One region of the Cupriavidus sp. 05T42 genome, then DNA from elsewhere that is predicted to be linked to it. Evidence: predicted binding sites of a transcription regulator. Region 1 holds the regulator's gene; the other holds the start of a gene.

Region 1 (3,812 bases):
ATCAGGTTCAAGTGGCCGACGAGGTCCGCCGCCGAGGTGGCTTCGCGGGCGAATTCCACGTCGAAGGCCCGGTCGGCCCCTTCCAGGCCAGCGACCCACGAGAGCTTGATATCGGCTGCGTTGTCGTCGAAGATCGACTGCGAGGTGACGCCGGTGAGTTCCATGCGCGTATGACTTTCGGGGGCGGACAGGCCGTTTCAGGCGGCCGTTGGGGCGGGAGTCAGGGGTGCCACTGCGTCAGCAGATCATGCACCGCTTCCGACGTGGGCAGTGTGGCGAGGCCCTCGCGCATCTCGCGGTCCGAGAGCAGTTGGGCGATTTCCGACAGGATTTCCAGATGTTGTTGCGTGGCCTGTTCCGGCACGAGCAGGAAGATCAACAGCGACACCGGCTTGCCGTCCGGCGATTCGAACGGAATGGGCTCGGCCAGGCGCATGAAGCCGGCCAGCGGCTGCTTGAGACCCTTGATGCGGCCATGCGGAATGGCCACGCCGGCACCCAGACCCGTGGAACCCAGCGATTCGCGCGCGAACAGGTTATCGGTCACGGTAGCACGCGCCACGCCATGGTTGTTCTCGAACAGGAGCCCGGCTTGCTCGAACACCCGCTTCTTGCTGGTGACGGTGACGTCGAGATGGATGTTGCCGGGTGGCAGCAATTTGGCCAAACGATTCATGGGCGATGCGCGAGAAGTCAGGTTAGCGGGCCGGGGCGCGAAGGCCGTCCCGCCGGATTCGGGGCGAAACTTGGGTACCGAGATCTTGTCTGGGACGCCCGCATTGGAGCGTCCGGCCATTATAGAGCAGGGCTCCACCGCGATTTTGCGATGCAGCGCCGGGGTCGCGGCGGTGCCACGACGTGCCGGCCGGCTTGCCCACCCGGGGTGTCCCGGGGCCGTCCTGTCGTTATTTGTATGGCGGAGCATACACCGAGGCGGGCGGCTTGCGAACACTTGTTCCCATTTTGACCGCTCCCGGGGGCCCCGGGTCGCCCTCCGGCGTGGCAATAAGGTAACGAAACATTCCAGGTGCCCGCACCGTCACCGCCATGGCGCGCGCCCATCAAAAAAGCCGCGCTGATTGCGCGGCTTGAGCTCTTCTTTTCAGTCCTCTGCAGGGTCGGCAACCGCTCTGTTTTCGGTTGCCTGCAGGTGTCTACTGCTGCGTCAGTTGCTGGGCGGCCATCTGGTACTTCACCGCCTCGCGATCGTGGCCCTGTACGCGGTCCTTGTAGCGGATGACCTGGCGGTCGAGCTTGTCGACCAGACAGTCGATCGCCGCATACAGATCTTCATGATGCGCTTCGACGAAGATGTCCTTCCCCTTCAGATGCAGATTGATTTCCGCGTACTGGCGCCGGTCCTTCTCCTTGTGGTTGTCCACCGATAGCAGCACGCTCACGCCGATGACCTGATCGAAATGCCTGACAATTCGCTCCAGTTTCGTTTCCACATACTCACGCAGCGGGGGCGTGATGTCGAGGTGGTGTCCACTGATCTTGAAGTTCATAGCGCTTCTCCTTCTGAAAGAGCCGCACCAGGCAGGCGGTTGCGGCTCGGCTACAAAGTCTTGCGGAGATTGACTGCGGGGATCTTGAGCGCTTCGCGGTATTTCGCCACCGTGCGGCGTGCGACCACGAAGCCTTGCTCACCCAGCAGTTCGGCGATCCGGCTGTCGGAAAGAGGATTCCTGGGGTCTTCGGCTCCTATCAGTTGCTTGATCAGCGCGCGGATTGCCGTGGAGGAGGCCGCGCCGCCAGTCTCCGTAGAGACGTGGCTCCCAAAGAAGTACTTCAACTCGAAAGTACCCATGGGCGTGGCCATGTACTTATTCGTGGTGACCCGGGAAATGGTCGACTCATGTAAACCGAGTGTATCGGCTATTTCCCGCAAAACCAAGGGGCGCATCGCGATTTCGCCATGCGTGAAAAAGTTCTTTTGACGTTCCACAATTGCCTGCGAAACACGCAGGATCGTATCGAATCGTTGCTGGATGTTCTTGATAAGCCACCGCGCCTCCTGAAGCTTCTGCTGCAGGCCTGCCGTCCCCGTTTCGCCCTTCGCGCCGCGCAGGATCTGCGCATACATGTCGTTGATGCGCAGCCGTGGCATGACATCCGGATTGAGCGCCGCGATCCACCCGCTGCCGCTCTTGCGCACGAACACGTCGGGCACCACGAAGTCGGCCTCGGGACGGTTGAACGCGTGCCCCGGATACGGCGCCAGCGAGCGAATCAGTTCGTGTGCCGCCTTCAGTGCTATTTCGTCCACCTGGAGCGCTTTCTTTAGCCGCGTGTAGTCGCGCACGGCCAGCAGTTCCAGATGATGATTGACGATGGTCAGCGCCAGCTCACGATGCGAGTGCTTCAGGCGACGCAATTGCAGGCTGAGGCACTCCGCGGCATTGCGCGCGCCCACGCCGGGCGGGTCGAAGCTCTGCAGCAGGGTCAGGATCGCGTGGACTTCGTCGATCTCGAATTCGAGTTCCTCGGGCAGTTCGGTGCAGATTTCCTCGAGCGAGGCGCTCAGGTAGCCGTCATCGTCGAGCGATTCGATCAGGAAGATGGCCAGGCCCTTGTCGCGCACCGAGATCTTCAGCGGGGCCAACTGCCCCATCAGGTGCTCGCGCAGCGTGGGTTCGGCATCGCGCAGTTGCATCGGCGACTTTTCGTCCTCGTCGCCCTGGGGGCGGCGGGCGAAGTCGTCGAGGCTCCAGTCGCTGCCGTAGTCCTCGCTGCCGTTGTCGTTGTAGTTGTCGTCCTCACCGCCGGACGCGCCATCGGTGCGCGCGTCGCCGTTGGGCTGAGGCTCGGAGGAGGCCGGCGCGGGGGCGCTCTGGAGGTTGACCGAGCCATCGGCGGCTACCCGCAACGGGCTTTCGATCCAGTCGTTTTCGCGTTCGAGCAGGGGATTTTCGGTCAGCGCCTGTTCCACTTCCTGCTGGAGTTCAAGCGTCGAGAGCTGCAACAATCGAATCGACTGTTGCAGCTGCGGGGTCAATGCCAGATGTTGCGAGAGACGAAGCTGAAGCGACGGTTTCATGCGACCTATTCTATGCGCATCCTTCCGACTATGGAACGGAAATTGCTATCGCCTATCGCTCTGACTTCCTGATCGACCCCGGCTGTCGCCGTGGAGGCCGGGAGAAGCGCGGCCGCACGCGGCGGCCGATGGGTCACATGCGGAAATTTTCGCCCAGGTACACGCGTCGCACGGACTCGTTGGCGATGATTTCCTCAGGCTGGCCGGCGGCCAGCACCGTGCCTTCGCTGATGATGTAGGCGTGGTCGCAGATGCCGAGCGTCTCGCGCACGTTGTGGTCGGTGATCAGCACGCCGATGTTGCGCGCCTTCAGGAAGCTCACGATGCGCTGGATTTCGCCCACGGCGATGGGGTCCACGCCGGCGAACGGCTCGTCCAGCAGGATGAAGCGCGGCGCGGAGGCCAGCGCCCGGGCAATTTCCACGCGGCGGCGCTCGCCGCCGGAGAGCGACAGCGCCGGGTTGTTGCGCAGATGGGCGATCTGCAGGTCATCCAGCAGCGAATCCAGGCGGCGTTCGATCTCGGCCTTCGGCAGCGGCTTGCCCTTCTCCAATTGCAACTCGAGCACGGCGCGGATGTTTTCCTCGACGTTGAGCTTGCGGAAGACCGAGGCCTCCTGCGGCAGGTAGGACAGGCCCATGCGGGCGCGCTCGTGGATCGGCAGGCCGCTGATGTGCTGGTCGTCCAGCACGATGTCGCCCTCATCCAGTGCCACCAGGCCCACGATCATGTAGAACGACGTGGTCTTGCCGGCGCCGTTCGGACCGAGCAG
Region 2 (3,812 bases), on a different contig from region 1:
CCAGCAGCATCTTCCTGGCCTCCGGTGGGCAACGGCTGGCGCAGGAGCGCCAGACGGCGATGGGCGAGGCGGTCCACATCGCCTCCCGGCTGGGCGAGCGCTTCGCCAGCCAGCTGGAAGCGGGCCATACGGGTACGGCGTCGATGGTGTCGTTGATGGCCTGGGTCCAGCTCGATCTGGCCACGCTGCCGGCGCTGCGCCAGTCCATCGATCAATGCCAGACCACCGCGCACGACGCCGTGGCGGCGTTCAGCCGCCTGATTGCCGCGCTGCTGGAGTTGATCTTCCATCTGGCCGATGTGGCGATGTATCCGGGCATCGCCCGGCCGCTGGTGGCCTTCGTCTACCTCGTGCAGGGCAAGGAAGCCGCCGGGCAGGAGCGGGCCGTCGGGGCGCAGATGTTCGCCTCCGGCACCTGTGCGGGCACCGCGCCGCAGCGCGTGCAGCAGTTGGTGGAAGCCCAGCAGCGCAGCTTCCAGATGTTCGAGCGCTTCGCCGACCCGTCGCTGCTCGCCGCATGGCGGCAACGGCAGGCCAGCGCCGCGGTCGCCGCGCAGGACGGCATGCGCCGCACGCTGCTGACCACGCCGCCGGGCACGGCGCTGGTGCACGACGACAGCGAGAAGTGGTTCGAAGTCTGCAGCGAGGTCATCACGGGCATGTGGACGCTGGAGATGCAGGTGGTGCAGGACCTGCGCAAGGCCTGCGAGGCGCAGATCCAGCGTTCCCAGGCCGATCTCCAGGATTCGGCCGGGCTGCTGCGCCAGCTACTGGACAACCCACCGCCCCATACCCATGCCGTCGAGCGCTTTTTCGATGTGGCCGAGCAACCCGCCGCCGCCCCTGTGCTGCCGGGCATGCCCGATGCCGGAAACGGACCCGCCGAGGTGCACGCCACCACCGTCACGTCGCTGGAGCGCCTGCTGCGCCAGCAGTCGGCGCGACTGGCCCAGACCGAAGTGGAACTCGATGCCGCCCGGCGCGCGCTCAAGGAGCGCAAGGTGATCGAGCGCGCCAAGAACGCGCTGATGGCCCGCATGGGGCTCAGCGAGGACGCCGCGTTCCGGGCCTTGCAGAAGGCGTCGATGGACAACAACCGCCGGCTGGCGGACATTGCCGAAGCCACCCTCTCGCTCACCGGCCTCGCCCTGCCCCCACAGGACGACGATCAGCACCAGGATTGAACCCGCCCGGCCGCGCGCACCAAAAGCGGGCAGCCCATGCACTACCAACGCCCCCTAGATCGTCACTTGCCCCAACCCGGCCCAACCCGGCCCCACCCGGCGGCGGGCATGGAACGTGCGTCAGCACTGACATCGGGCTGATGACGGCCCGGCAGTGCATCACCCTGTAAAGCATCAAGGATGACGGCGTCCTGTCACGTGCCGGCCATAGGCCGGGCGGACGGACGCCGTTTGTCTTTTCTGAGCCAAACGAAGGAAACGGAGAGGAATACCCCATGGCCTATCTCGCCCCCACCGAGTTCGTCACCAAGATGGTCGATGCCGGAGAGTCCAAGCTGCTGATGTCCACGCGTGACACGCTGATCCGGTCCTATATGGCCGGCGCCATCCTGGCGCTGGCGGCAGCCTTCGCGGTGTCCATCACTGTCAACACCGGCAACGCGCTGGTTGGCGCGCTGCTGTTCCCGGTTGGCTTCTGCATGCTGTACCTGATGGGCTTCGACCTGCTGACCGGCGTCTTCACGCTCGCGCCGCTGGCCGTGCTGGACCGCCGCCCGGGCGCCACCTGGAGCGGCGTGCTGCGCAACTGGGGCCTGGTGTTCTGTGGCAACCTCGCCGGCGCCGTCACCGTGGCGTTCTTCATGGCCATCATCTTCACCTTCGGCTTCTCCGAAGCCCCGAACGCCATCGGCCAGAAGATCGGCCACATCGGCGAAGGCCGCACCGTGGGCTACGCCGCGCATGGCGCCGCCGGCATGCTGACGCTGTTCATCCGCGCCGTGATGTGCAACTGGATGGTCTCCACCGGCGTGGTGGCGGCCATGATGTCGACCTCGGTGTCCGGCAAGGTCATCGGCATGTGGATGCCCGTGCTCGTGTTCTTCTACATGGGCTTCGAGCACTCCATCGTGAACATGTTCCTGTTCCCGTCGGGCCTGATGCTGGGCGGCAACTTCACCCTCATGGACTACCTGATCTGGAATGAAATCCCGACTGTGCTGGGCAACCTGGTGGGTGGCCTGACCTTCGTGGGCATCACGCTCTACAGCACGCACTACAAGTCGGCCAGCAAGCGCGCGCTGGGCTGATCGGATCACTACCCGGTATCGAGGCGACCGCGCCATGTCCGGCGGGCTCCAGGTCAGCGTTGGCCAACACTCGGACGCTGGCCGGAAGGCGGTCAACCAGGACTTTCATGGCGTGACCCACCCCGCCGGCCACCACCGCGTGACCAAGGGGGTCGCGCTGGCGCTGGCGGACGGCATCAGCAGCAGCGCGGTCAGCCAGATCGCCAGCGCCGCCGCCGTCCGCACCTTCCTCGAGGACTACTACTGCACCTCCGAAGCCTGGACCGTGCGGCGGGCGGCGCAGTGCGTGCTGGCCGCCGTCAACTCCTGGCTCCACGCGCAGAGCCGTCACAGCGAAGCCCGCTTCGACCGCGACCGCGGCTACGTCTGCACATTCAGCGCGCTGATCTTCAAGGCGCGGGAGGCCCACCTGCTGCACGTGGGCGACGCGCGCGTCTATCGGCTGCATCGGCACACGCTGGAGCAGCTCACCGTCGATCATCGGGTCTGCGTGTCGGCCTCTGAGGCCTATCTGGGCCGAGCGCTGGGTGCGAGCCCGTCTGTCGAAATCGACTATCGGACGTGGGGCGTGGAGCCCGGCGAGATCTACCTGCTGGCCACCGACGGCGCCTACGAATACCTGGAAGCCGCCGATGTCCACCAGGCCCTGACCGCCAGCGGCGACGACCTGGACCGCGCCGCGCAGACGCTGACGGCGCTGGCCCTGACGCGCGGCAGCGAGGACAACGTCACGCTGCTGCTGGCCCGTGTCGACGCCCTGCCCGAACCCGGCGCCCGCAACGCGATGGCGCAGACCGGGCACCTGACCCTGCCGCCGCCGCTCACGCCCCGCATGCAGTTCGAGGGCTACACCATCGTCCGGGCGCTGCATGGCAGCGCGCGCAGCCACGTCTATCTGGCGACGGACGACCACAGCGGACAACACGTGGCGCTGAAAACGCCTGCCGTCGATCAACGCGACGATGCGGCCCATCTGGAGGGCTTCCTGCTCGAGGAATGGGTCGCCCGACGCATCGACAACCAGCACGTGCTGCGCCCCCACGCGGCGGACCGGCCCCGCAAGCACCTGTTCGTGGCGATGGAGTACCTCGAAGGCCAGACGCTGGCGCAATGGATGATCGATCATCCCCAGCCCGACCTGGACGCCGTGCGCGGCATCATCGCCCAACTGGCCACCGGCCTGCAGGCGTTCCACCGGCGCGAGATGCTGCACCAGGACCTCCGCCCCGAGAACGTCATGATCGACCGCTCGGGCACCGTCAAGATCATCGATTTCGGCTCGGTCCACGTGGCAGGGCTGGCCGAGGCCACGCGGCCGCCCCACGCCGCCATGCCGGTCGGCACGCTGCAATACACCGCGCCGGAGTACTTCGTCGGCGATGACGGCACGGCGGCCTCCGACCTGTTCTCGCTGGCCACCCTCGCCTACCAGATGCTGACCGGCAAGCTGCCCTACGGCCTGCAAGTCACGCGCATCCGCGACCGCGCCGACGTCCGCCGCCTGCGCTACACCAGCCTGCGCGAGCAGCGCCCCGAACTC

Evidence for each region. Region 1 encodes sigma-54, which starts transcription at its own class of promoters, with help from an activator protein. Its sites were predicted from a motif close to TGGCANGNAANCTGCTTT; they were not measured.
Region 2: AC1EJR_RS05440 (formate/nitrite transporter family protein) is a predicted target of sigma-54. The motif match lies at 1,289-1,306, and genes of this name have one in related genera.

Annotation. Positions count from the first base shown of each region.
Region 1 covers NZ_JBFTLH010000008.1:58,789-62,600, forward strand. The annotation lists gene hprK (HPr(Ser) kinase/phosphatase) at 1-164, opposite strand, end outside; gene AC1EJR_RS12830 (PTS sugar transporter subunit IIA) at 221-676, opposite strand; gene hpf (ribosome hibernation-promoting factor, HPF/YfiA family) at 1,155-1,508, opposite strand; gene AC1EJR_RS12840 (RNA polymerase factor sigma-54) at 1,559-3,040, opposite strand; gene lptB (LPS export ABC transporter ATP-binding protein) at 3,174-3,812, opposite strand, start outside.
Region 2 covers NZ_JBFTLH010000003.1:274,108-277,919, forward strand. The annotation lists gene AC1EJR_RS05435 (nitrate- and nitrite sensing domain-containing protein) at 1-1,184, shown strand, start outside; gene AC1EJR_RS05440 (formate/nitrite transporter family protein) at 1,460-2,272, shown strand; gene AC1EJR_RS05445 (bifunctional protein-serine/threonine kinase/phosphatase) at 2,307-3,812, shown strand, end outside.